Regions from separate parts of the Serratia sp. OS31 genome, predicted to be linked through region 2. Evidence: predicted binding sites of a transcription regulator. Region 2 holds the regulator's gene; each other region holds the start of a gene.
The links. Region 2 encodes Fur, which represses iron uptake genes when iron is present. Its sites were predicted from a motif close to ATAATAATGAGAACNACTATCAA; they were not measured.
Positions count from the first base shown of each region.

Region 1: a site for Fur is predicted at 2,907-2,929, ahead of H5P17_RS09340 (TonB-dependent siderophore receptor). Genes of this name have one in related genera too.
Region 3: a site for Fur is predicted at 1,537-1,559, ahead of sufA (Fe-S cluster assembly scaffold SufA). Genes of this name have one in related genera too.
Region 4: a site for Fur is predicted at 1,953-1,975, ahead of H5P17_RS06950 (TonB-dependent siderophore receptor). Genes of this name have one in related genera too.

Region 1 is NZ_JACJFQ010000008.1:70,990-75,815, forward strand. Features, by position in the region: gene H5P17_RS09335 (LysR family transcriptional regulator) at 1-695, shown strand, start outside; gene H5P17_RS09340 (TonB-dependent siderophore receptor) at 727-2,856, opposite strand; gene H5P17_RS09345 (ABC transporter substrate-binding protein) at 3,019-4,098, opposite strand; gene H5P17_RS09350 (phosphocholine-specific phospholipase C) at 4,242-4,826, opposite strand, start outside.
Region 2 is NZ_JACJFQ010000014.1:72,902-77,727, reverse strand. Features, by position in the region: gene ybfE (LexA regulated protein) at 185-472, shown strand; gene fldA (flavodoxin FldA) at 702-1,241, shown strand; gene fur (ferric iron uptake transcriptional regulator) at 1,561-2,007, shown strand; gene H5P17_RS13680 (family 20 glycosylhydrolase) at 2,355-4,826, opposite strand, start outside.
Region 3 is NZ_JACJFQ010000007.1:165,093-169,918, reverse strand. Features, by position in the region: gene H5P17_RS08950 (FAD-binding and (Fe-S)-binding domain-containing protein) at 1-183, shown strand, start outside; gene menI (1,4-dihydroxy-2-naphthoyl-CoA hydrolase) at 180-596, shown strand; gene H5P17_RS08940 (hypothetical protein) at 650-1,054, opposite strand; gene sufA (Fe-S cluster assembly scaffold SufA) at 1,610-1,981, shown strand; gene sufB (Fe-S cluster assembly protein SufB) at 1,996-3,492, shown strand; gene sufC (Fe-S cluster assembly ATPase SufC) at 3,535-4,281, shown strand; gene sufD (Fe-S cluster assembly protein SufD) at 4,256-4,826, shown strand, end outside.
Region 4 is NZ_JACJFQ010000005.1:183,762-188,587, reverse strand. Features, by position in the region: gene H5P17_RS06950 (TonB-dependent siderophore receptor) at 1-1,837, opposite strand, end outside; gene H5P17_RS06945 (hypothetical protein) at 2,276-2,569, opposite strand; gene H5P17_RS06940 (hypothetical protein) at 2,740-3,222, shown strand; gene H5P17_RS06935 (hypothetical protein) at 3,233-3,388, opposite strand; gene H5P17_RS06930 (ABC transporter ATP-binding protein) at 3,541-4,350, shown strand; gene H5P17_RS06925 (ABC transporter ATP-binding protein) at 4,355-4,826, shown strand, end outside.

The sequences.
Region 1 (4,826 bases), on a different contig from region 2:
TTTTCCAGCATGCCAGCCTGATCCTCGAAGAGCTGCGGGTGGCGCAGGAGGATATTCAGCAACGGCTGGGGCTGGCGGGTGGTTCGGTGAATATCGGCGTAGGCGGCAGCATTGCGCGCACCGTCATGCCGCAGGTTATCACCCAGTTTCATCGTGAATACCCGAAGGTCAAAGTACGGATTGTCGAAGGACAGCTGGTGTCGATGATCCCGGAACTGCGCCAGGGTGAGCTGGATTTTACCGTCAATACCTATTACCCCAGCAGCCTGGACAATGAATTACAGTACGAACGGCTGATGGAAAAAGAGTACAAGGTGGTGGTGCGCAAGGGGCATCCGATGGAAGGAGCGACGTCCCTGAAACAGCTGCAGCACTGCGACTGGACCATGCCGACGCCCAAAGGCAGCTACTATCGCCTGCTGCACGATCTGTTCGGGGATTTGGGAATGGCGCCGTCAATCAGCGTGACCTGTGAGACATTTATGGCCTGCACCAGCCTGGTGGCGCAAAGTGATTTCGTCAGTATTTTATCGGTAGATGTGATCTCTGATCCAATACTGGGTAAGCATCTGGTACCACTGGCACTGGAAGAAAGCTTGCCAAAGGCGACGTTTTATCTGATTCAGCGTAAGGACACCACGCTGACGCCGATGGGCGCACACCTGGCGCGCCTGTTTCGTCTGCACTGTCGCTGAGATCAGCGCCCTCCGAAGAGGGCGCTGATGCTTAGAACGCCACGGAACCCTGCACGAAGAAGGTGCGCGGTTCACCGACGTATTTGCCGAAGTTGTTGTCGTTGGAGCGGGTGAAGTAGCGCTGATCGAACAGGTTTTTCACCCCGGCACCCAGCGTCAGGTTCGACAGCTGCGGCCCGAAGTTATACTCCCCACGCATATTCCACACCATATACCCGGCGATGTTGCCAAACTGGCCGTCGGCGCTTTCCTGCGTGACGTAATCCGGCCCGGTGCCCGGCGAGTGCTGCCTGGACTGGGCATAGCTGTCCAGATTCCACACCCAACTGCCGGTGGCGTAGCGGGTGCCGACGGTATATACCTGGCGTGAATAGAACGGCAGATCCTTACCGGCGAAGTCGCCCTTGTCGGTGCTGGCTTTGGTATAGGTGTAGCTGGTGTAGACGCTTACGCCATCCAGCGCGCGGTTCAGTTCGCTGAGATCGTAGCTGAGCGCCAGCTCGATACCCTTGTGCTTGGTGGCGCCCATGTTGGTCCAGCCGACGTCGTTGCTGATGTACTGCAGCTGGTTATCGAAATCGATATAGAACAGCGTGGCCTCGGCTTTGACGATGGTGTCGTCGTAACGGGTACCGAACTCATAGGTATGGGCTTTTTCCGCCGTCAGGCCCGGTGCGGGTTGGTTGCCGTTGCCGCCCTTGGTCAACTGGAAGTACTGCATGCTGCCGAACGAGGTGTTGGCGTTGGCGAACAGCTTCCAGGCGTCGGACATGTGGTACATGACATTCAGTGACGGCAGCGGTTCGCTGTAGCTCTTCTCGCGGCTGATATTGTTGAACGAATCGTCCACATGGGTGCGGATGCTTTCATAGCGCAGGCCCGGCGTAACCGTCCAGTTGCCGACGTTGATGGTGTCGTCTATGTACAGCGCGTGGGCTGCGGTGCCGCCGGAGGTGTGCTGATAGTAATCCGGCGTTTCCGGGGTGGAGCCGATATCTGCCGGGTTGTACCAGGCAGAACGGGACGCTTTTTCATCCATGGTTTCGTTCAGGTAGCGGTAACCGAGGGTGATCTCGTGCGCCATGTCCCAGAAACGGAAGACCTGCGAGTAGCTGGGTTCAATCGCCCAGGTGGAGTAGTGGCGTGGGTAAGACACCATACGCTTCATCCCGGCGTTTTTACCGGTGCCTTCCGATTCGATGCTGCTGCCGCGATAGCTGTCGGTGAAATACGTCAGCACTTCGAACTGCTTGTCGTCTTCCTGGTGCTTATATTTGAACGACATGTCCTTGCGGCGGCCTTCGAACTGGTCCCACGGACGGGTCGACTGGAACGGATTTTGCGCATACTGCGCGCTGCTCAGCCCGCCCGGCATGCCGGATTTTGCGTCGTAATAGTGGAAATTGGCCAGCAACTCATCACGATCGGTAAACGCATAGCGCGTTTTCAGCATGAAATCGTCGATGTCGGTATTGTCGTTGTTGTCGCGATAGCCCTGGCCGTGCAGGCCGGAATACAGCAGTTCTGCGCCGAAGCCGTTGTCGGCGGTGCCGCCGAGCGAGGTGCTGGTCAGGGTTTTCAGGCCGCCGTGGCTGGCGCCCTGGGTCTGGACGCTGGCCGCGCCGCCGAAGGTTTTTGGGATGTCCTTGGTGACGAAGTTAATTACGCCGCCGACGTTTTGCGGTCCGTAACGCACCGCGCCACCGCCGCGCACCACGTCAACCGATTGCAGGCTGCCAATCGACAGCGGTGCCATCGACAGCTGTGGCTGGCCGTAAGGCGCGACCGCCAAGGGGACGCCGTCCATCAAAATGGTGGAGCGAGGTGAAAGACGAGAAGTCAGGCCACGTACGCCGACGTTGAGCGAAATGTCGCTGCCGCCGGTACCGTTGCTGTCGCGCACCTGCACGCCAGGCACGCCGCGCAGGGTATCGGCAATGGTCTGATCGCCTTGTTCATGCATTTGTTGTTCGGTCACGATGGAACGTGCGCCGGGGTGGTTGAGCAACACCGAACTGGTATCCGGGTTATCCAGCCAGTTGCCGACGACGGTAATATTGTCGGCAGGCGCATTATTTTGAGATTTATTATCAGCAGCAAGGACTGGCAGAGCCATGGCAACGGAAGCCGCCAACAGCGAAAGACGAAAAAGAATTGACATAATAATGCCTTAAAAGTTTCGAACCCGGATGTGTTTTTTTAGAAATGACAATCTTAATGATAATTATTGGCAAGTAAATAGCTTTGTTGCGGAATAATTCAACCGGTAAGCAAACGGCGGGGAAAGGTGTCGGAGCCCGGCTGGCGGGCCCCGAGCGGGGGATTATTTTGCCGTGACCCAAAACACGCCGCTGTGATCCAGCGCGGTGAATTTATGGTGCACCATTTCAATATCCGCTTGCGGATCAATATCTTTAAATAAGTCCGGGTGCAGGAATTTAGCGATGGCCTCGACCGCAATAAAATTCAGCGGCGTGTCATAGAACTGGTGGTAAATCGCCATCACGCGTTTTTCCTTTACCGCCTTCAGCACGTTCAGTCCGGTGCGGTTCATCAGTACCGCCAGCTTTTTCTCTGTGGTGGCCGTATCGGTGGCATAGCCCAGGGGAACCGCCAATGTGCCTTTATGACCGCGGCTCCAGTCGGCGCCGGTCATCAGATAGAAATCCGGGTTGCTGGCGATCATCTGTTCCACGTTCACCTCACCGCCCATTTCCGGGAACAGTTTGCTGCCGATGTTGTTGCCGCCGGCGGTATCGATAAACTGGCCAAAGCTGCCCTTGCCGAAGGTGTTGCAGCACTGCTCGCCCTTCATGCCGGCGCTGCGTTCGATAAACACGCTGGGGCGCTGTGCCGGCTTCAGCGTAGCCACCCGCTGGCGTACCAGATCCAGACGTTGCTGGTAGAGCTGGATAAAGGCGTCGGCATTTTGCTGCTCGTCAAACACCTTGCCCAACAGTTGCATGCTGGCGACGGTGTTGGTCAGCGGCTGCTGACGGAAGTCGATAATCAGTACCGGGATGCCGATTTTTTCCAACTGGGCCAGCACGCCGCTGTCCTTCAGCTTGCTCAGCAGGCCGATGTCGAAAATGATCAGATCCGGCTTACGGACAACGGCGCTTTCTACGCTGAAATCGCTGACGTAAGGGTTATCGAAGGTGGGGATCTGCATCACCTGCGGGAATTTTTTCGCGTAGGCCTCCACCAGATCCGGTGCCTTCACCTTCAGCGAGTTATCCCAGGCGATGATATTTTTCAACGGCTCCTGCGGATGCAGTATATTCAGTGCCAGCAGCGCGCGGGCATCGGCCAGGATCACCCGCTGGGCGGGCTGCTGCAGGGTGACTTCTCGACCCGCGACATCGGTCACGACGATCGGTGCGGCCTGTACGGCGCTGACCATCAGCAGGGCGCAGGCGGCCAGCCAACGGCTGGCTTTGGCAATAAGAACGGCAGGCATGGAGATCCTTGGGCATCGGGTATTGAATAAAGAGGCTAATGATAATCCATATCCTTTCGCTTTTTGAACACCCCCGTGCGGATATCTTAGGCTTTGCCCATCAGCGGATCGCTGACGCTGTGCTCACCGGTCTCCAGCCGTCCTGCCAACCGGCGCTGCCAGTCGCCGGAACCCTGCAATGAAATATCGTACCAACCTCCGCTGATCCTGGCGTCAAAGGCCTGCTGGTGGCGTCCTCCTGCCGGCAGCTCAATCGACCAGGGGCCGTTTTGCGTATAAGGGCAGCGGGCGATAGTCACGGTTATTGCCTGGCGGGTGGGGTTAGTGAGCGTTAATGACAGCTGGTCGCCTTGTGGCGTCAGCCGGACTTCCGGCTGCGGTTGCCCAATGGCGCCGCGCAGCTCACGATGGAAGCCGTTCGGGCCCAGTAACCACAGGTGGTACTCGTCCGCCACGGACCAGTTATCACTGAGCGCTTTGCCGGCCTCGACGGTATAGCGCCGTGGGATCTGATTCAGATCCAACCGGTCGTAAACGTGGAATACCGCCCCTTGCGTACCGGTGTTGTACAGGTTGAGCGTCAGTAATTGCTGGCTGGGGTAGAGGGTTTCTTCAACATGCAATTGGTAAGGCAGGGCGCGTGAAGGGCGTGCCAGCCGCGCCTGATGCGG
Region 2 (4,826 bases):
TCGTCGCTCTATCTGCTGGGGTAATATGGCGCGCTATAATTTTGCCGCCGTGCCAAGCGTGTTCGCTAACGTCAGGCTGGGGGTGAATTTGGGTTAGGGTTTATTGGCCCGAAGTGTGTTAACCGAACCGTCCGGAAGCGTGTAAGCGCTTTTTGATGCAAACTCCCTTGCAGTACCGCTACCTATGGCAAAAGAACAAACGGATCGCACGACGCTGGATCTGTTCGCAGATGAACGCCGTCCGGGGCGCCCGAAAACCAACCCGCTCTCCCGAGATGAACAGCTTAGAATCAATAAGCGTAATCAGCTTCGACGCGATAAAGTCCGTGGCTTACGGCGTGTGGAACTGAAGATCAACGCGGATGCGGTGGACGCCCTGAACAAACTGGCGGAACAGCGTAATATCAGCCGCAGCGAGCTTATTGAGCAAATGCTGCTGGCACAACTGGCGGACGAGCAGCCAGAACATTGATCATTGCAGCCGCACATGCGGCGCGGCGTTAAGGATGACGCCCGATCAACACCGCTTTATTCCACCCGGCATCGCATTAAAGTGATAAATACCCGGGGTAAATTTCTGGCATGATACGCACTTACCGGTAAGAGATAACCTCTTGCCATGGCATCATTTTAATCGGTGTTATCGTAGTCAACGCTAACATCGTGAATGCAATTTATTGAATTTAAAGGTTATACGCGATATGGCTAATGTAGGCATTTTCTTTGGCAGCGACACTGGCAATACCGAAAACATTGCCAAGATGATCCAGAAAATTCTTCAGCAGCAGTTTGGCAAAGAGGTGTCTGAAATTCATGACATCGCCAAAAGCAGCAAAGAAGATCTGGAAGCTTTCGATATCCTGCTGCTCGGTATCCCGACCTGGTACTACGGTGAAGCCCAGTGCGATTGGGATGACTTCTTCCCAACGCTGGAAGAAATTGACTTCAACGGCAAGCTGGTTGCGCTGTTCGGCTGTGGCGATCAGGAAGACTACGCAGAGTATTTCTGTGATGCGATGGGTACCATTCGCGACATCATCGAACCACGTGGCGCCGCTATCGTAGGCCACTGGCCGACCAAAGGTTACCACTTTGAAGCCTCCAAAGGCTTGGCCAACGACAGTCATTTCATCGGCCTGGCCATTGACGAAGATCGCCAACCTGAGCTGACCAACGAACGTGTCGAAGGCTGGGTAAAACAAATCGTCGAAGAGCTGAGCCTGGCCGAAATCGTCGGGTAACGCCAAAGGTTGAACAAAAGCCCTGCAAAGTGCATAGTGTGCCGGCAGGGCCATCATTGGCAGTACTGATTACTGCAATAGAAGCTACAGATTTGTAACTTCCCACACCGTCAAGGTAGACTGAGTTTTCGGTTTATCCCATTCATCAAGACGTTGCATGTATAACATGCAATTGTGCAATTATAGCTTTGTTAACAACCGGCGGTTTCCATTTAGAGCAACCGGTTCTATAATGAGACGCAATTAACTCTTTGTGCCGACCGATGCCACAGGCGAGAACGCCTCAACTTGATTAGCATAGTAACAGGACTGAATCCGCATGACTGACAACAACACCGCATTGAAGAAGGCCGGCCTAAAAGTCACGCTTCCGCGACTCAAAATCCTGGAAGTACTGCAAAATCCGGAATGCCATCACGTCAGTGCGGAAGATCTGTACAAAAAACTGATAGATATGGGCGAAGAAATTGGCCTGGCTACAGTTTACCGCGTACTGAACCAATTTGATGATGCCGGCATTGTGACCCGTCACAACTTCGAAGGCGGCAAGTCCGTGTTCGAGCTGACCCAGCAGCATCACCACGATCACCTGATTTGCCTGGACTGCGGCAAAGTGATCGAATTTAGCGATGAGTCTATCGAAGTGCGTCAGCGTGATATCGCCAAACAGCACGGCATCAAGCTCACCAACCACAGCCTGTACCTGTACGGCCATTGTGAAACCGGTGACTGCCGCGAAGACGACACCCTGCACGACAAAAAATAATGTCCTAACCGGCATTGAGAACCGCCTTAACGGCGGTTTTTTTGTGCCTGCGATAATAGGATAAAAAATCCCCGGACAGGCCGGGGAAAGTTCACAGCGTTAAATACAACAATTGCAGCGGCACTTCTCTACAGCACTTCTCTCGTTCCCCACCTGGACACCTTCAGCGTCAACTCACCCGCCGACACGCGGATAAGTAAACTCGTTACAGCTTATATTCAAGCAACAATAGGCTATCGAAAAATAACCTCCAGACCGGGTCTGAACACACCACGCAGCAGCACGCCGGTCGCGGCTACGGTTGTTAGATAACGGCCCGCCTGCGAACAGCGGGCCAGGTCTCAGATTTACACTTTCTCGGCGCGGCTGTAACGCTTGCCATCCGGGCTCACCGCGCGGATTTGCACTTCACCGCTAACCTCAGGCTTGGCCTTAGCATCATAACGTTGCCATTGCTTGCCACCGTCGGTGGAATACTCGATGCCCAGACCCGGCAGCGAAATATTGGCTTCCAGCTTGCCCCCCACCACTCGGGCGCCTGGCACCGGCAACCGGTAGCTCACGCCACCTTTGTCCAGTTTTGCCAGCTCACGCTGACCGAGCAGGTTGGCGAAGCGCAGCCAATCCCGGTCCAGTTTCCTGGTATCGATGAAGTGGGTTTCGCCGCCTTTATACTCCCGGCCCGCCCGGTAATCCTGCTCCCAATCTGCCCGGTGCCATGCGCGCTCGGCCACCGACAACGAACGAGGGAAGATCATGTACTCCATTTGTTCGTCGGTACGCTGGGTTTCGCTCCACATCTGCGCGGAAATACCGTAAGCCCCCGGCCAGGGTTTGTCGCTCTTGGCGGTAAAGTGATTACCGTCGCGATCAACCGAGGTTTCGGCGTTTTGCGGCAAGTTGTTTGGCGCAAAGCTGAACATTTTCTGCTCGTCGCTGAAACGCGTTCCCCAGTAGTAACCGCGCTCGTCCGGGTTCACCTCATACGGGAAGTCCATGTAGACATAATCCGGGTTTGAGAGGATCAGCTCGTATCCCTTGTTGGACCAGTCGTTGGCACTGTCGAACCCGCCCCAATACAGCGTATCCCAGAAGTTAACCCCGACACGTTGGGTAGCAAAGGCCTTGGCGTTTTTCGCATCTTTCAGGCCATCCTGCCAGGCTTGCATTCTGTCGATGCCGTGCGCTTTTACCAATTGGCTGACTTCCACCCCGAAGTAGCTTGGCAGATGCTCCATATCGGCGACCTTGCCCTCTTTGATCATCGCCTGGCAGACCTGAGATTTCGCCCATGGCTTGTCTTCTTTGCTCTGATCAATGATGCCTTTGCCGGCTTCCGGCTTGTTCACATCGGTATAACCGGCGCCCAACCTGATATTTTTCGCCTCATCCCCGCCAAAGTGCCAGGTGCTCAACGGTTGTCCGGCCTCTTTATGCATCTGGGCAATCTCGCCGATCACCTTGTCGACAAAGCGCTTGGACGAATCCAGGCAAGGATTGAGGTAGCTTTGGCGGTTAAAGTACTGCACCGAGGTGGTGTTAGAGGTATCGGTTGGATCCACCAATCGGAACTCGTTGGCTTCTTGTTCTTTACCGGCGGCATGCAGTTTCTTATAGCGAGCTTCCATTGAGACCACCGCCGCACGGGCATGCGCCGGCATATCGATTTCCGGGATCACTTCAATCTGGCGCGCCTTGGCGTATTTGATGATGTCGATGTAATCCTGGCGAGAGAAGAAGCCGCCGTAAACCTCGGGACCCTGGCCATACTGCGGCAACAGGCAGGTGGTTTCACTCAGATCGTGGCAACGCTGCCCCCCGACCTCGGTCAGCTCCGGCAAGCCCGGAATGGCAATACGCCAGCCTTCGTCATCACTCAGATGGAAATGGAATTTATTGAGTTTGTACGCCGCCATTTGGTCCAGCAGGCGCAACACCGCATCTTTCTGGTGGAAGTTACGCGCCACATCCAGGAAGATGCCGCGATACTGGAAGCGCGGCGCATCTTTGGCCTCCAGCGTGGCGATTTTGGCACTGCCGTCGGTAGGTACCAATGACAGAATCGACTGCAAGCCATAAAACACCCCGGCCTGATCGAAGCCGATGACTCGCGCTTCCTGATTGCCTATTTTCAGCTCATAGGCTCCCGGCACCGCCAGTTCACCTTTGAATTTTCCTGGTTGAATATCGGTTTTGATCGGATAACCGGCTGCGTTACTGGTTATTCCCAACAGCGCGAAACGCTGGGCTACGGCATCTGCCGCCGGTTTGGATAATGCGCTCAGCTCCAACACAACGCCTTTACTCAGATCCACATCCTGCGCATGCACTTTAACCTGCAGCGGCGTTGGCACTACCTGACCGCGTAACGACGCGGTGGGTAAAGTTTTTAGCTCGGCGTTTTTCGTGAAGCGCGAGGCCGGCGTCATCAGGATGTTATTGTCGTCTTTGGTGCGCTTCCACTGGTCGCCGGTGAACGGCGCAACGAACTGGTTCAGATCTTCGGTATCGGTATTGATCAGAATTTTGGGCTTGGCATCGCCCGAAGTGGCATACCAGCGTGGCACGAAGTCAGTTTTAAACAGTTGCCAGTATTCAGTAATAATCGGGATTTCTACTGTTTTCCCCGCTGGGAAACCGATAAATTTATCGGTAGGCTCCAGCTTGTACAGATCACCGGTCAGGTGAGCTATCTTGAACTGATCGTTATCCACCCGCAGGGTCTGACGGGCGCTGTGGAAGTAAATCGCCCAGTCCTGACCTTTGATCTCCTGATTGTCGTTGGTCAGGCCAATCAGCAGCTTGTTGCAGGCCGCCCA
Region 3 (4,826 bases), on a different contig from region 2:
CACGAAGTGAAGAACCTGCAGAATTCGCTCGGCATTTATGAGCTATCATGGCACCAGGCATTGCAGCGTCTGCCTCGGCAACGTTGTCTGGCGACCGGTTATTCCTGTCGCAGCCAGGTCAAACGCATTGAGGGTAACGGTGTACGGCACCCATTACAGGCACTTCTGGAGATGATTGAGTGAAACTGTGGAAACGAGAAACGACGCTGGAACAATTAAACCAGGCCGGCGAAGGATGTATGGTCAGCCATGTGGGGATCCACTTTACCCGAATGGAAGAGGATTACCTTGAGGCGACCATGCCGGTAGATCAGCGTACGCGGCAGCCGTTTGGCCTGTTGCACGGTGGCGCCTCGGTGGTGCTGGCGGAGTCGATGGGATCGATGGCCGGTTATCTGTGCAGCGAAGGCGATCAGAAAGTGGTAGGGCTGGAAATCAATGCCAACCACCTGCGGGCGGTGTTTGAAGGGCAGGTGCGCGGGGTTTGTCGTGCGCTGCACGTTGGCCGTCGGCACCAGGTCTGGCAGATCGAGATTTTCGATTCACGCGATCGCCTTTGCTGCACTTCGCGTTTAACCACCGCAGTGATCGATTAAGTTTCCTTCCCCGCAGGCATTCCGACCTGCGGGTTTCTTGTCAGTCGGCGGGGTTACAGCTGAAATGGCACCCGCTTGACGAAGTCCTTCTGGAAGGCGTTGGCCTTCTCCCAGGTTCCTTCCATCGCGTATTTCTGGCAGATCAGGGTCAGAGTATGGCGGGCAAAATGGTAGCTCTGAACCCGAAACAGCTGGCAGCGCTGCGGGTTGTTAATCTCCACGATCAGCCGGTTATGCAGTTTGCTCAACGCGTGCAGATAGCTTTCATCATCGCCGTTTTCCAGGCACAGATTGGCCATGTTGAGGCTGACGTTGTTGTAGCGCTTCAGGTGGTTGATATTGCATTCCGGCCGCCTGAGCGACGCCTCCGCCATATAGAAATCTACCGTGGCGTCACGCACGCTGAACTTATAGTCATCAATTTTGCCCAGCAGCCACGCATTCATCGAGATATTCATTTGCCCGCGCTCAATTTGTAATTGAATGATAATCATTATCATATTTACTGGCGCGTTTACGATCAATCATTCTGTTGAAATTTTTATCGCGACAGGGGGATGCATTGAGCGGGCGGCGACCCAATATGGTCAGTAACGACTAAACTTTAGTCATAGAGCCTGCGAATTGTCTGCCTGCACTGAAGCGCGAAACGGGGAGAAAAGTCCCTAATTGTCGATAAACGCATTTTTAAGACAGACAAAATTCAGAAATAGGTATTTTCTATGAATGTTTAAAGCGAAATAAAAATCCGGATCTGTAAAGCGTTCGAGCCAATAGGCAAGCGCGAAGGTAGTACAGGATGTGCTGTAAATTCATAGGGATAAATTGATCCCCTTGCCGACCTGCAGCGATTGTCTCGCTGACTGTCCCGCGCGCTTGCCGCATACCGAAACGTAAATCCGGGTTTTTGGCGGATACCCCCGCAAAACAAACGGTTGAAGTGATAATTGTTATCACTAACATAGTAGCAACCCAGATTGGCTGTGGAAAAACACGAGTGTGAGGTAGGCCATATGCAAACGGAAAATGTCGGCACCTTTTCTCTGGACGAAAATGTCTGGCAAGGCATTTTGCTCAGTGATAATGCCGTACAACAAATTACTAAATTAATGCAGCAGGATCCGCAGGTGAAGGGGCTGCAGCTCGGGGTGAAGCAGTCAGGCTGCGCCGGGTTTGCCTATGTGCTGGATCTCACCCGTGAACCCGCTGACGACGACCTGCTGTTTGAGCGCGATGGCGCCAAACTGTATGTGCCGTTAAAAGCCATGCCGTTTATCGATGGCACCACGGTGGATTTTGTCCGTGAAGGGCTGAATCAGATATTCAAATTTAATAACCCTAAAGCTCAGCATGCCTGCGGGTGCGGCGAGAGTTTTGGCGTTTGAGCGATGCAATCAACATGACACGAAGCAATGTAGAAATGCCTAATGAAGTGCAGGCTTGGGTCAGCGAAGGTCGCTATAAAGAAGGCTTTTTTACCCAACTGGCCACCGACGAGTTAGCGAAAGGCATCAACGAAGACGTGGTGCGCGCCATCTCGGCCAAGCGTAACGAACCTGAGTGGATGCTGGAGTTCCGCCTGGAGGCTTATCGCGCCTGGCTGCAAATGGAAGAGCCGCACTGGTTGAAAGCCAACTACGACCGGCTGAATTACCAGGACTACAGCTATTATTCGGCGCCCTCCTGCGGCAGCTGTGATGATGCCTGCGGTTCGCAGCCCGGCGCAGAACAGCAACCCGGGGCGATCACGGACAACAATTACCTGACCAGCGAGGTTGAACTGGCGTTTAACCAGCTCGGCGTGCCGGTGCGTGAAGGCAGTGAAGTGGCGGTGGACGCGATCTTTGACTCCGTCTCGGTCTCCACCACCTATCGCGAGAAGTTGGCCGAGAGCGGAGTGATTTTCTGTTCGTTCGGTGAAGCGATCCACGAATACCCGGATCTGGTGCGCAAATACCTTGGCCGCGTCGTGCCCTCAAACGACAACTTTTTCGCCGCGCTGAACGCCGCGGTCGCCTCCGACGGGACCTTTGTCTATGTGCCGAAGGGCGTGCGCTGCCCCATGGAGCTGTCGACCTATTTCCGTATTAACGCCGCCAAAACCGGTCAGTTCGAACGCACCATCCTGATCGCCGACGAAGGCAGCTATGTCAGCTACATCGAAGGCTGCTCGGCCCCGGTTCGCGACAGCTATCAGCTGCATGCGGCGGTGGTAGAAGTGATCCTGCACAAAGACGCCGAAGTGAAATACTCGACCGTACAGAACTGGTTCTCCGGCGGTGACAGCAAGGGCGGGATCCTGAACTTTGTGACCAAGCGCGCACTGTGCGAAGGCGCCGGGTCGAAAATGTCCTGGACCCAGTCGGAAACCGGCTCGGCCATCACCTGGAAATACCCGAGCGTGATCCTGCAGGGCGACAACTCTATCGGTGAGTTCTTCTCTGTGGCGCTGACCAGCGGCCATCAGCAGGCCGACACCGGTACCAAGATGATCCACATCGGCAAGAACACCCGTTCGACCATTATCGCCAAGGGTATTTCTGCCGGGCACAGCGAGAACACCTATCGCGGCCTGGTGAAGATCCTGCCGGGGGCGGAAAACGCGCGTAACTTTACCCAGTGCGACTCGATGCTGATCGGACCGGACAGTGGCGCCCATACGTTCCCCTATGTTGAGGCTCGCAACAACAGCGCGCAGCTGGAGCATGAAGCCACTACCTCAAAAATTGGCGATGACCAACTGTTCTACTGCCTGCAACGCGGCATCAGTGAAGACAATGCCATTTCGATGATCGTCAACGGATTCTGTAAGGACGTGTTCTCTGAGCTGCCGCTGGAGTTCGCCGTCGAGGCGCAGAAGTTATTGGCCATCAGCCTGGAACACAGCGTGGGCTAACCGCCGGATTTACAGCGCGAAAGCGCGACCTAAGGACACTGCATGTTAAGTATCAAGAATTTAAAAGTCAGCGCGGAAGGCAACGAGATCCTCAAGGGTCTGGATTTGGAGATCAAACCCGGTGAAGTGCATGCCATCATGGGGCCGAACGGCTCGGGCAAAAGCACGCTTTCGGCGACTCTCGCAGGGCGCGAAGAGTATGAAGTCACTGCGGGCGAGGTGACCTTTAAAGGTAAGGACCTGCTCGAGTTGGATCCGGAAGATCGTGCCGGTGAAGGCGTGTTTCTGGCGTTCCAGTATCCGGTGGAAATTCCCGGCGTCAGCAACCACTTCTTCCTGCAGACTTCGGTGAATGCGGTGCGAAAATACCGCCAGCAGGAGGCGCTCGATCGCTTCGACTTCGCTGATTTTATCGAAGAGAAGATTGAACTGCTGAACATGCCGCCCGATCTGTTGACCCGTTCGGTCAACGTCGGTTTCTCCGGTGGGGAGAAAAAGCGTAATGATATTCTGCAGATGGCGGCGTTGGAGCCGGATCTGTGCATTCTGGATGAAACCGACTCCGGTTTGGATATCGATGCGCTGAAGATCGTCGCCAACGGCGTAAACTCGCTGCGCGACGGCAAGCGCTCGTTCATTATCGTCACGCACTACCAGCGTATTCTGGATTACATCAAACCGGATTACGTCCATGTTCTTTCTCAGGGGCGCATCGTCAAATCCGGCGATTTCTCCCTGGTGAAACAGTTGGAGGAGCAGGGCTATGGCTGGCTTACCGACGAACAATAATTCACGCGCGCTGCAGCAGCTTTATAGCCTGTTCGAAGAGCGCGGTGGCGAGCATTCCGCTCATGCGCTGGCGCACTGGCAGCAGGCTTTGCGCCTGGGCTGGCCGACCCGCAAGCATGAGAACTGGAAATACACGCCGCTGGAAGGCCTGCTGGAGCAGCAGTTCCTGGAACCGCCTGTAGAGCAGATCAGCGCCGCTCAGGTCGATGCGTTGGCGTTGGCCCTCGATGCTTATCGCTTGGTGTTTATCGACGGCCGCTACAGTGCGGCGCTGAGTGACACTGAACTGGGTGATTACCAGTTTGATGTGGCCTCCTACGGCACGCCGCAGGCACTGCCTGAGCCGGTTCAGCCCGAGATATTTCTGCACCTGACCGAAAGTCTGGCGCAGGAAACCAGCATTATCCGCGTGGCGGCCGGCAAAAGCGTGGCGCGCCCCTTATACCTGTTGCATATCAGCAGCGGACGCGGTGCTGCGGGCGAAGTGAATACCGTGCATCATCGTCATCACCTTGAGATTGGGCGCAGCGCACAGGCCGAAGTGA
Region 4 (4,826 bases), on a different contig from region 2:
ATTTGCCCCACAGTGAAGCCATTTGCTCCGGTGCGAGATACGGTGTATTGCCATCGTTGCCATCAATGGCATCTTTGAATTTCACTTTATTGTAGGTATAGCCGGCGATCAGATCGAAATGTTCAGTTACCTTGCTGCGGGCCTCCAGCTCAATCCCCTGAGAATGCACCTTGCCGGCCGGCAGGTAATAGCTTTGTTGCACCACTCGGTTAGCCACATCTTTCTGTGTCAGGTCATACAGCGCCACGCTGTATATCGAGGTACTGCCTGGTGGCTGGTACTTCAGGCCCACCTCATACTGCTCGCTGGTGCTCGGTTTGAGCATATGCCCGCTTTGATCGGGCAGCGCCTCCGGGGTAACCGCCGTGCTGTAGCTGGCATAAGGCGAGAAACCATTATCGAAGCGATACAACAGCGAAGCGCGGCCGCTAAAATTGTCGTCGGTACGAGCATCGCTGGCGCCGGTATTAAGCACCGTATTTTTAGACTCGATACGGTCGAAACGCCCGGAGAGATTCAGATACCAATTCTGTAGGCTGATTTCATCCTGCAGATAAACCCCGGTTTGCTCATAGTGACGTCGGGAATCGGTATGTATCAGGTTGGTTAATGCGTCGCCGCCGGACACGCCGGTATAAGGATTAAGCTGCGAAGCTGCCGCAGACTCATCCCACAGATTATTACGCAGGCGCTGGTAATCCAGACCCAGCATCACCTTGTGATCCAACGGCCCGGTAGCAAAATCGGCTTCCAGCTGGTTATCGACGGCGAATGCATCCAGCGAGGTGGCTGAACCGCTGTAATAGCGATTCAACAGGCTGTGATCGTCATTCCAGCCAATCTGGTACACCTGCTGTAATTCAACATTGGAATGGGTGTAACTGGCATTCTGGCGGAATGACCAAACGTCGTTAAAGCTGTGCGAAAAAGCGTAGCTGTAAATCTGCTCCCAACGTTTGAACACATTGCGGCTGCTTTCACCATCAAAGAAGCCACGCCCCAGCTTGTCACCGGTGCTGGAATAGAGGCTGCCATCTGCCGGTACCGCACTGTGATAACCGCCGGACGGATCTTTTTGCAGGTAAGCTTTCAGCAGCAGCGAGGTATTTTCATCCGGCTGCCACAGCAATGAAGGTGAAATGGCATATCTTTCCTCACGCTGATGGTCATACATGGTTTCGCTGCTGCGCGTAATCCCGGTCAATCGATAAGCCCACTGTTCCGACAGCGGGCCGGTCACATCGAAAGCGCCCCCCTGGGTGCTGTTATTGCCTGCCATCAGGTTAACGTGCCCTTCCGTGGCAAACTGAGGTCGCTTGGAGGTCAAAGCGACCAAGCCGCCCGGAATGCTTTGCCCGTACATGACCGATGAAGGCCCTTTGATAACGTCGATGCGTTCCAGGAACCAGGGATCAACCTGCAGGGCATTATAGGTGCCGCCGTCACTCAATAACCGCAAACCATCAAGGAAGGTGTTATTAACGTCGCCACCGTGAAAACCACGTAACGCAATGGTGTCATAGCGCGTGGCACCACCGGAAAAGTTGGTGAAAACACCCGGGGCATATTTCAGGGCATCGTTAACCGTTTGGGTATTCTGATCCGTCATTTGTTGGCGCGTCACCACCGAAACGGACTGTGCAGTCAGAATCAACGGTTTATCGGTTTTGGTCGCCCCCTGGCTGGTCGCGGCCTGATAGCCATGGGTTGCTGCCTCCGCCGTATCGGCAGGTTTAGCGGTAACGACCAGGGTATCCTCAGCGAGAGACGCCAGTGGCAGGAACATTGCGAACGCGCATAAAACCCGTGACCGTTTGACAGGAAAAATCATCGGCATACCTGTAATCCCCAGTAAAAATCATTAAATGACACCCAAAGGCTCCCCTGTCAGCAGCGCTGGCTGACAACTTGCTCAGAGGTTCAATCGGTGTGTTGAATGTAAACAAAGTGAAATATTAATGATAATTATTATCTTTATCGATAGTAAATTTCAAGCATCAGGCAACTTTTAATAAGCAAGCGAAGCATCCTGTTCAGATCGATAGCACCTGATCCAGAAAGCACTTATGCATCTGAAAAAAATATAAAAAAAAAGCCAGCTCCAGGCTGGCAAGAAAACGGGATGTCATATGAACCCTGTCAGGCCAGACGAGCGGAGCGCATAAGGAGACAACCCTTCACCTCTCAACTGGCAATCAATAATGATAACGACTATCATTATCCTTTAGGAATGAATTTCTACCTACAACTTTCTGACGTTACGTCTCGATAGGGGTCAACGAGATCGTTTAATGAACCAGGCATGCAAGCGCCCCGCCACCAGCAAAATGCCACCAAGCAGAACATTCGCCACAACCCACAGCGTTAATATGTATATAAAAGTCTGGTAGAGTGGAATTCCCCGAGCGGCGGAAAAGGGATTAATGTGCCAAACGCGAATAATAAAGAAGGGATTTAGGTTAAACCATTGGCAAAATAAAGCGACCAACAGCGGCGGCAGGAAAAAATAAAATCCCAGCGTAGCTATCAGCAAGTACATCGCGAAGCGCTCGTTTTTATACTCTTTCATATCAATGAATTACCATTATAATTCAGCCAAAACAAGCTTGGGCATGACGTTTTGAACAGACCGGATAGACCCCGAATAGTTCCCGCTTTAAGGTAAAATAAAGCCTGTCTGGCGTTTAAATTCCATTTAGTTTTTGGGTGTTATAACGCTAGTCAGCTCAGGAGGCTCCAATGATACCGGACGATCGCCCTATCCCGCCAAACCGCAAAAAACTTAAAATCATCTTTGGTTGGTATATATATACCGTTTACGCGTTGCTGATCTTTAATATCTATCTGGCAGTATATAACGGCTGTGTCAGACACCCGATTGAAGCGCCACTGATCTCAGCATGCCACAGTGTTTTCATCGCATTCATGCTTTACCACGTGTTGAAAAAACGCACCTATTTCGCCTGGGTCATGTTGGCTTACTATATCCTGATGCGCTTGTATTACGCCAACCTGCTGCATATCGAGTTTACCCTCTGGAGCCGCGGGCTGGTGTTCGTTCTGCTGACGCTGCTGCTGGCGGGTACGGTTTCTGTCGGCCAGCTTGCGACGCCGCCGCTGCGCCAAGATTGGCTGGCTCATCTGGGGTGGAGACAGTGGGCTATGTTAGCCAGTTTGTCAGCGTTACTGACGCCGTTAATTACCACCGACTATTTAGGCTGACAGCCGGTATCTAACGGGGGATGTGGGGTTCCGAGATATCAACCAGACGGCAGACCTTGGTGTAGTTATTGGATTTCTCACATATTTTATCAGTGACGAATACGCCAAGGTAGCTCAGCACCAGCAGATAACCGGCCATGCATAAAATGAAAATAAGCGTTCTCACCGATAGGACCAACCTGACAACAAAACCCTGACTATCATACCTTGGTTATCCCTCTTTAGACCATTTCAAAGTATTTCATTAATCCGCTGGTCATTTCAGAAGCTGAAATGTTATGTTATCACATATCAAAACAACCCAGCACAGATGCATTAATGGAAAGCCAAACCCCGCCGTTACTTACCGTAGAACACCTGACGCTCTCACTGAACGCAGAGGTCAAGATCCACGATCTCAGCTTCACTTTGCATGCAGGTGAACGTTTATGCCTGCTGGGCGCATCGGGTTCCGGAAAATCACTGACCGCCGCCGCCATTCTGGGAACGCTGCCGGTCGGAGCAACGGTTAGCGGTTCGATTCGACTGCAAGGGCGAGAAGTTAATGGCCTGCGTTTACAACGGCGTAAAAACACTGAGTTGGCGGCCATTTTTCAGGATCCTTTTACCAGCCTCAATCCCCTGACCAGCGTGGGCCAGCAACTGATCCTGGCGCTACGCAGCCAAAGTGCCCTGACGAAACCTCAGGCTCAGCATTACGCTGCGGAATTGCTGACAGCATTGGGAATGTCGCCGGATAACGTCATGCCACGTTACCCCAATCAACTGTCCGGGGGTCAATGTCAGCGAATATGCGCAGCACTGGCCTTGCTCGGTGAAAAAAGCCTGCTGATCGCAGATGAACCCACCACCGCTCTGGACATGGTCAGTCAGCATCAGCTGATTAATATCCTGAAAAGCTACACCGAACGCCCCAGCGCGCCAGCGTTACTGTTTATTACTCACGATCTCGCCGTTGCCGCCAGCCTGTGCCAACGTGCCATCGTGCTGGTTAACGGGGAAATAGTCGAGCAGGGTTCCTTCGCGCGGTTGTTACAGTCCCCCACGCATCCCTACACCCAACGGCTGGTGGCCAGTGCTCAACGCCCGGCATTTAACCAGACCCCATCACTGAGCCTGGCAGGGTAACGACATGAATAATCTGCCCGTGAGCGGGGAAATGCCCTTTATCAGCCTGCAGCAGGTTTACCGACAATATTCATCAGGGGCCGGAGGGCTACAACCTACCGATCTGAATCTGTACTCCGCAGAACGCGTTGGATTAGTGGGCTGCTCCGGGGCAGGGAAATCAACGCTGCTTAAGCTATTGCTGGCGCTCGAAGCGGCGGACGCCGGTCATATTCTGTGTCAGGGCGAGGAAATTCGCCCCGCCCCGGTTCATAGATTGCGCTGGTATCGGCGGTTAGTGCAGTACGTACCGCAGGATGCCCATGCTTCGCTGAACCCTCGCCACAGGGTAGCGGAACTAATTACCGCTCCCTTGCGCCAACTTGGTCCACGTCAGGATTGGGGTATCGCAGCCGAACGGGCTTTGCGACAGGTCGAATTGGATGAAAGCCTGCTGTATGTGCGAGCCGGGCAACTTTCCGGCGGGCAGGCGCAAC